2 regions of the Fictibacillus nanhaiensis genome follow, and region 1 is predicted to be linked to the other one. Evidence: a T-box and tRNA genes for the amino acid it is inferred to sense, from the RefSeq annotation. Region 1 holds a T-box; the other holds one or more tRNA genes.
The links. A T-box is a leader RNA that pairs with one kind of tRNA and senses whether it is charged. The one in region 1 lies ahead of metG (methionine--tRNA ligase), so its partner is inferred to be a tRNA-Met.
Positions count from the first base shown of each region.

Region 2: it encodes a tRNA-Met, which carries the amino acid that the T-box ahead of metG (methionine--tRNA ligase) is inferred to sense. The anticodon was not compared.

Region 1 covers NZ_JBHUPF010000006.1:1,792,514-1,797,011, forward strand. Annotated here, with positions in the region: gene map (type I methionyl aminopeptidase) at 1-150, shown strand, start outside; gene ACFS5O_RS12830 (GNAT family N-acetyltransferase) at 407-982, shown strand; gene ACFS5O_RS12835 (DUF2651 family protein) at 1,166-1,429, opposite strand; gene ACFS5O_RS12840 (phosphotransferase family protein) at 1,693-2,556, shown strand; T-box leader at 2,625-2,890, shown strand; partial or broken gene metG (methionine--tRNA ligase) at 2,939-4,498, shown strand, end outside.
Region 2 covers NZ_JBHUPF010000016.1:18,976-23,473, forward strand. Annotated here, with positions in the region: gene spoIIE (stage II sporulation protein E) at 1-1,636, opposite strand, end outside; tRNA gene ACFS5O_RS20130 (tRNA-Met) at 1,960-2,036, opposite strand; gene ACFS5O_RS20135 (S1 domain-containing RNA-binding protein) at 2,443-2,886, opposite strand; gene ACFS5O_RS20140 (FtsB family cell division protein) at 2,978-3,337, opposite strand; gene yabQ (spore cortex biosynthesis protein YabQ) at 3,358-3,957, opposite strand; gene yabP (sporulation protein YabP) at 3,954-4,262, opposite strand.

The DNA of each region.
Region 1 (4,498 bases):
ATTGCATTCGAACCATTCATATCTACTTTGGAAGAAGAAGTTTTCCAAAAAGAAGACGGTTGGACCTATGCTACCGAAGAAAGTTATGTAGCTCAAGTAGAACATACAATTATCCTTACTAAAGAAGGCCCGATTATTATCACTCTTTAATTCAAGCAATGAAGTTCTTAATGTAATTGATTATTTAGACTTTCGTTTGCAGGAAAAATATTAGCTTACAACTAAAAATGTATGAATCAACACACTGTTATTCTCAAATAAACAGTGTGTTTTTTTATGGAGAAGGGTAAACTTTCTCATTTTTGAGCCAGTTCGTGGAATAAGAAAGGATTTGAATATGCCCATCTTGAATTAAGTTATTCAGCAATTGTATGAGAAAATAGATAGGATTAGGTAAGGTGAGAAAGTGATACATTTTTTGGGAACACCAACAATAGAAACGGATCGATTATTTCTAAGAAGAATCGTACTTGAAGATGCGGAAAGTATTTTTAACCATTGGCTTTCAGACGATCGAGTAATGGATAATTTAATAAAAGGAGCACACAAGTCTCTATCTGAAACAGTCGAGAGAGTAAAAGAAGTCGTAAGTAACTATGATTCTCAAGAATTTTGTTATTGGGGTATGGAACTGAAAGAAAACGGTAAGTTGATCGGAGCCATTGATCTATTCAATTTTGATCCGTTAACTGAAAATTGTGAAGTGGGTTATTTAATGGGCTATCAATGGTGGAACAAAGGGTATGGAACTGAAGCATTGAAAGCTGTTATTGAATTTGGTTTTAGGGATATGAATATCCACAAAATTTCTGCAGCTCATAATACTGACAACCCAGCCTCAGGAAAAATTATGGAGAAAGTTGGAATGAAGCAAGAAGGAACGATTAAACATATGATTCGCAATGCCAAGAATCATTATAAGGATTGTGCTGTCTTTGGTCTTCTTCAAGAAGATTATCTTGAAATGTTGACAGATAAGTAGTTTTAATTAATAGAATTGTTTTATTATGAATTTATTTATGCAATTAACGGGTGCTTTTCTCTGAGAAGGAGATCTGCACTTTTTTATTGAACTTATTGAACAAACGAAGCAGGATTGTTGAAGAAGAAATATAAGCAATCTTATAACTAAATAACACCAAATTTATTACTTGGTCTTTATGATTTATAGTGTTTTCGTTTGGATGCTGCTTCTTCTATTTTTTATAATTGAAGTAATATACGAAGTGCTAAATGATAATGCAGTATAAATTAAAATAGGAAATAAGCCAACCTCAAATATATTGAGGAAGTTTAGTAAAATTAACGTTAATCCAAATAAGATTGGTGTTACAAACATATTTTTAGTAATTAGTGTACCGACGATAGACACAACGATTGTAGTTAATGGTATAAAAATAAAAATCAATAAGAATACAATCCCAATCATATAACCACCTCATTAATTATTTTCTTGATATTATATTCGCTAATAAAAGTATGATTACCTTTACTAATATTTACAATTTTATTCTTTCTTCCGATCGGGTGCGATTGCTGTATAAGGGAGTTGTTTGGAAAGTAGTAGTAGCTTAAGAATTCATAACCAACCTAAGTAGTTATATAGAATAATAGGAAATTTATTAAAGGGAAAATAACTAACTCCAATAATAAATAAGTTCCTAAATATAATTATGATCTAGGAGAAAAAGAATGAATCATTATATTGAACGGATTAAAGAAGTCTATCCAGAACTTATCATTGAGAATGTTCTTGCTAATGATATTGGCCAGAATAACGATGTATTAATCATAAACCATTCTCTTGTATTCAGATTTCCAAAGTACGAAAAAGGAATTGTAAGATTAAAAGAAGAAGCTCAAATCTTAGATCATATCAGGGATATAATATCAATCCAAATTCCATATCCAGAATATGAGTCATTCGAGCTAAATGAACCTGGTAAAGTATTTACTGGATATCATTTAATTGAAGGTGTCCCTTTCTGGAATGAACATTTAATAAAAGTGAATCATGTGGATTCAATGAAACTTGCAAAACAACTTGTAACCTTTCTAATTGAGATTCATTCCGTATCGAAAAAAACGTTGGTTACGTCTCTAAACTTAATAGATAGTAACCCATATGAAGACATGAAAGAACTATTTTATTCTATACAGGACAAGCTTTTTCATTTTATCAATAAGAAATCTCAAAGTGAGATTACTTTTTCATTTGAGGCTTTTCTTACTCATAAAGAACCCTTAAAAACAACCCTTATACACGGAGATTTTGGAGCATCGAATATCTTATGGGACCCTAAAAGCTGTGAAATTTCAGGAATAATAGACTTTGGTGGTTCGGGTATAGGTGATCCCGCCTATGATTTTGCAGGAATACTATCAAGTTATGGTATGGATTTCTATAACAAGTGTATCAATCTTTATCCAAACGGTTCAGAAATAGCTAAGCGTGTTACATTTTATAAGCGTACATTTGCTTTACAAGAAGCATTGCATGGTTTAATAAACAACGATAATGTTGCATTTGAAAACGGGATAAAAGAGTATCGATAAAAAACACTGTTGAAATTAAATCGCTTTTCAATTCATTTAACATATGTAATAATTAGTAAAAAGAATTACTAAACGCGATGATAAGGAAAGTAAGTCAACCCTCATTTTCTTACAGAGAGCTTCGTTAGCTGAAAAGAAGCAGAAAATAGTTGATTGAAAATGGTCTTTGAGCAGCAAAGTCGACTTCAATAATGATTTAGACTTTGACGAGATTTGGCACTCGTTATAAATGTCAAAGTATAAGAGTGTTTCATTTACTCCGTACTTTTTGAGGCTAATAATGTGAGTTATTGGTAAAATAAGGTGGTAACACGAGATAAACCTCGTCCTTAGACAAATATGTCTATGGACGAGGTTTTTTTTAATATAAGGAGGAATAATTATGACCGTTTTTATTGGAGGCGCATGGCCATATGCTAATGGATCACTTCACTTAGGCCATATTGCAGCTTTATTACCAGGAGATATTTTAGCAAGGTTTTACAGACAAAAAGGGGAAAAAGTACTTTATGTTTCAGGAAGTGATTGTAATGGGACACCCATATCGATTCGTGCAAATCAAGAAAAGTCAACCATTGAAGCAATAGCAAATCGTTATCACGAAGAATTTGTTGCATGTTTTGAAAAGCTGGGTTTCTCATACGATTCGTATACACGTACAGATGCTGAACATCATCACAAGTCTGTACAGGCCATATTTTTAAAACTACTTGAAAATGGCTATCTGTATAAAAAGACGAGTGAGCAAGCTTTTTGTGAAACAGATTATCAATTTCTACCTGATCGTTTTGTAGAGGGAACATGTCCGAATTGTGGCGGTAAAGCAAGGGGAGATCAATGTGATCATTGTTCCGCTATTTTAGATCCACTTGACTTAATCGATAAGCGTTGTAAGATCTGTGGGAATAAGCCTACCATTAAAGAAACAGAGCATTTTTATTTCTCGTTTAGTCAGTTTCAGGTGAAATTAGAATCATGGGTAATAAAAGCGCAGAAGGAAAATCGATGGCGTAAAAACGCGATCTCTTTAACCACTAGATATTTAAAAGAGGGTGTTCCTGACCGAGCCGTCACACGGGATCTGCCAAATGGCGTAGATGTTCCTCTAGCGGGATATGAAGGTAAAAAAATTTATGTATGGATTGAAGCCGTTGCTGGTTATCTAACGGCAAGTAAGGAATGGGCTAATTAAACAAATGAGGATCTTGAAGATTGGTGGAACGGTGACACTATCTCTTATTATGTTCACGGAAAGGATAATATCCCCTTTCATACGATCGTTTGGCCGTCAATTCTAATGGGTATTGGTAATTCTTCTTTACCCACACGTATCATTTCAAATGAGTATTTAACGCTTGAAAACCGTAAACTTTCCACTAGTCAAAATTGGGCAGTATGGGCTCCTTACATGTTAGAGAGATATGACACTGATTCTATACGCTATTTTCTAACAATCAATGCACCTGAAAACCGAGATACAAATTTTTCGTGGCGTGAATTTGTATATAGTCATAACAGCGAATTACTTGGTGCCTATGGGAACTTTGTTAATCGTACATTAAAATTTATCCAAAAGTCATATGATGGAAAAACACCGAGTGGTAAGATAAATATAGAACTACAAGGAAGAGTAAATAGACTCTATAATGAAGCGGCTTTGTTGATTACCGACGGACAATTTAAAAAAACTATAGAGAATATTTTTGACTTTGTAAGATTTGCGAATAAATATTTTGATGAGCAGAAACCTTGGATTCAAATAAACGAAGAGCGATCTTTATGCGATGATACAATGGCAAATTGTATCTATATCATTTCGAATCTTGCACAATTGCTTCATCCTTTTCTTCCTTTTTCAAGTGAAAAGGTTAAAGGAATGTTGGGATTAAATGAATTTACATGGAAGGAGATTAACATATCTTCCATTTCACTTAAAGACATT
Region 2 (4,498 bases), on a different contig from region 1:
AAGGAATGGTCATTTCAATATCTACGTTGGACGTTTCTAAACTATAAATATCTACGTGGCCAACATCAATTCCTGCTTGAGCAAGAGAGTCTTTGATCTGCTCTTCTTGAATTTGGTGGTTCTCTTGTTCCCGTTGTATCTCTTTTGCAAAATCGCCCATCACTTGTGAAACACCCATCAATTGGTCAGCTACTAAACGACGGCTTTCTTGCACTTGTATCTTTAATTTTTGAGAAGCTCGATATTGCGTTAGTTCTTTATTCATAAGATCTGTTATCTTTTCAGGCTTGATGCAATGCTTTTCCCATTCTCGTTTTAATTTTCGATCCTTAATATCACTATAATCTTCTTGCTCGACCATCAGCCTAGTCATCAGGTCGTAAGTTGTTGTGAAGTTCTGCGCCCAACACTGTTCTTTCTTAAAACAAGTCTGGCACGTTTTTTCTGTAATGTTGCTCAAGAAAAGATCCACTTCACGTGTGCTCTCTTCCTCATTTAAAGAGGAACCTACCGATTGAAACGAATGTGATAACGCTTGGAAGAGACTTGAGAATCGTTCAACGCGACTCGCGGTCACGTCGCGGATCTTCTTTAAATATTGCTGCTGATGCATCGAATGCTCTCTTGTGCCTGGTACATATTTTGAAATGTTGCTGATTGCCATTTTTGGCGTTAGAAGAAAAAGTAGAACAGCAAACCCTGATTCCATCAAGGTAGATGTGATTTCGGATCTGCCCTCACCATATAAACCGATCATGACGGTTCCGATGATAAGCCCAAGACTTACACCGAATCGTTTACCCTCTTTTAAAAGGCCACCGAGTAGTCCTGAGAAAGCTAATAAGCTCATTTGAGAAAGGCTTGCTACTTGCGCGAGGCTGAGGATCAGACCTGTCACAACACCCACTGTAGAACCAATCGCAGCTCCTCCCACAAAAGCAAACAACAAGACTAAGTAACGTGAAACAACATGTTCTACCGCTACATCATTGATCTGCCAGCCGATCGTACCGGTCATGACAGAAGCTAGAAGGATCATCAAGCAAACAATCTCTTCGTTTTTTAACGATTGTGGTATTTTTTTATTCGTTAAAAGCGGTATGCTTTGAAGAAAGATTAACGTAAGAACTAAGCTTAGTCCTCCTTCCACTAACGCAAGCATCGTATCTACCCGCTCTAAGCCTCCTTCGCCGAACATAGAGAACACGGTTCGCGTGATTAAGGAGGAACCGAAAACCAAGAGCGGAAGACTTTGCATGCGATTCTTTATGAACAGATCCGCTCCTTTTTGAAGACTGGCATAAACGAGTAAGGCACTGATAAAAAATAAAGCGTTCATTGGTTGATGCGACATCGCTCCTGCCAAGATCGCAAAAACAGCAATGCCTGTCCGCTCTTTTCTCAAAACGAATACACTGGCTACAAAAGGTAAAGCAAAGGGAGACATCTCAGCCAGAATCATAGCTCGTCCTAACAAAAAACCAATTCCAAACAACAGCATTCTCCAGTTAAAAATGCTCTGGTTCAAAATCTGAAGCCATCTCTTACTCGTCTTCGTTACTGCCTGCTGACTCTTTTCTACCCAGACCATTCCTCTGATCGGTTCGAGTACCTCTTGTTCTACCTTCTGCCACATCCCATACACCACCCGTTTCCAATTTGTGTAACCATTATAAACAGGTTTAGAACAAAGATTTTGTCAAAAGAGCAGTTTAAGATTTAAAAACTTATCGACGGACTTCTCCACTAATTCACGAAAGAAGAGCAAAAGCGGACAACATTCTTACAAAAAGAGAAAAGGAAGTTTCATTTTTAAAGTTATTAAGGAGAATTATGAAGAAAAATATAAAGGGATTGATGTTTAAAAATAGTTTGATGGAATGACAGAAAAAGAAATAAAAAAGAGCAACCGCTGACGGATGCTCTTGTACGTTTGTATGTAGATGTCCAAATTAAAAATGGTAGCGGCGGAGGGAGTCGAACCCACGACCTCACGGGTATGAACCGTACGCTCTAGCCAGCTGAGCTACACCGCCATTTGTAAAAGACACAAGTAGTATATTACATCTATCCTGCCACTCTGTCAACGGTTCTTTAAAAATTTGTCGAAAAAGATTTTTGTATTACTCTTGAAAGGAGTTGATTTCCGCTCCAGGTTGCTCGCTTTCCACGGGGCGTGCGGTGAGCCTCCTGCCGCTTTGCGCCATTAGGAGTCTCCACCTGACCGCTCGTCCCGCAGGAGTCTCGCACCTTACACTCCAGTCAATTTTCAAAGATGACAAGATATTTTTAGCAACAGATTTCCGAAAAAACTTTTGTTCTTTAGCAATGCAAAATAAAAGACAGTAATTTGATTGAATGATAAAAACAAAAAAGCACCCTATTCTTTTAAGAATAGAGTGCTAGCCATATATAGATGAATGAGCATTAAAAATGCAACAATTATCCTCTTCGGCCGCCGCGGCCACCTCTTTTTGATTCAGTACTACGCTTTAAAGTAGTGAGTCGATCTTCACTATCTTTAAGGAATTTGTTCATCTTATCCTCAAAAGATAATGCCGTTGAATGGTTGTTACCGCCTCGGTTAGGACCTTTGCGCGATTTGTTAAATCCGCCTCTTGCAGGAGCTGGTCTACTAGCAGATGCAACATTTTCTTTTGCTTTCTTGATAGATAAACCGATCTTCCCGTCCTTTTCGACGCTCATAACCTTAACTTCGACTTGATCACCAACTTTAAGAAATTCGTTGATGTCCTTTACGTAATTATCCGCAACTTCGCTAATATGCACGAGTCCTGTTGTACCCCCTGGCAGCTCTACAAACGCTCCAAAATGAGTAATCCCAGTAACTTTACCTTGCAACTTGCTGCCTACTTCAATTGACATGCAAAAAATGCTCCTCCTTAAAAAATCTCCTAAGATATCATTACTTATTATACAATCGAAAAAATCTGCGTGTCAATCTACGCTTAATGCTTTATTCTGGAAGTTTAAAGATTGTTTCACCAGGTTTTGACATAAAAAAGTCACGTCTGGCGATTTCTCCAATGTATTCTTCGTCTTTTAGTTTATTCACTTCATCTTTAAGTTGTGCCTTTTCTTCTAGAAGAGCTTTATATTCGTCGCTTAATTCTTTTTGTTCCGTCTGTTTTTCATTTAAAAGGGAGAGCTGTTCTGCAATACCCGTAATAATTAAAAAAGCAAAAAAGGAAAATACGATAAAAGCCCCCGTCAAGCGCCTGTATAAACCACGCTTACGTTTAGCGATCACTTGCTCATGACGCTCTTTATTCTGGATGTATTGTGAGTGAATCTCTGTTATTTTTTTCTGGCGCATTTGTTCGCTGTTCCCCTCCTTTACTTCTTTTTTCCCTTCCAATTGCTGACTTTATTCTTCGCAGAAATGAAAAACCCTGCTAATTTTGAATATTTCTCTTTTAAATTATACCATTTTTGCTTAGGTATGAAACGCCATATGAGTCTTCCAACCCATTTAAAAGGAGAAAAAAGAATCATGAATAGTACCATAATAATTTTCCGCAAGATGTTAAGTACATATAAAAGAATAGCGGATATGAGCATAACTAACCATTTTATCGGCATAACGATTAAAGAGTTAAGTAAACGGTATAAGAAACGGAAAAGTGAGGTGACCGCTGATACCATCCACTCAAGTATCTTTTTATAGATTCGTTCAAAGAGTGCTCGGTACGCCGCATATCCGCAAATGAGAGCAATAAAAATATAAAAACGAATCTCTGCGTGATTCACGTGTAGAAGAACATAAAAGACCAGCAAAGCCTGTACCAACCAAAACATCAGATCGTTTAAGAAATGGAGCCAATGCCACTTTCGCTTCTCATGAATGAATCGGCTGTACGTATCGACAGCCATTCCGATCCATATACCCATGAGGACCATAGAGAGCATCGTTTCAAACTGTACGGTTAAGGTCATTTGAACAGTTTGCCGAAGAAGCCTTTAGTCTTTTCACCGGTCTGCTGGTCGAGGTAAACGAGATCGAATACTTTTCCTTCAATATTCACAACACCTGATTCCACATCAAGATTTTTCATCTTCAAGTTGGTCCCGCGGATCGCTAAAAAGCCCATCGTTGTCTCAAGCAAGAACTCTTCATTATCAAAACTTTCTACTTGCTTCACACCCGTGATCTCTAAATTCTTTCTTCCTATCATTCTTACATCGTGGTTTGGTGTGCTCACTTTTTGATTATATCCATTCAGATCATATCGTTGGTCCATACATTCCCCTCCTCTATTCCATACAAATGTATGAAACATTAAAAGAGAATAGAACAAGCTGTACGAATTGCTGAATGTTTTGGAGCAACCCAAGGTGTTTTTCTAAAAGGTTGTTACCTTTGGGTCTTGTTTCATTCACTTCATTGCAAGTTGATTGGAGTGTAAGGTGCGAGACTCTCGGCTAGGACTGGCCGGCAGTCCTTAAAGTGGAAGTGGCTCGTACAGCCCCGACAAGC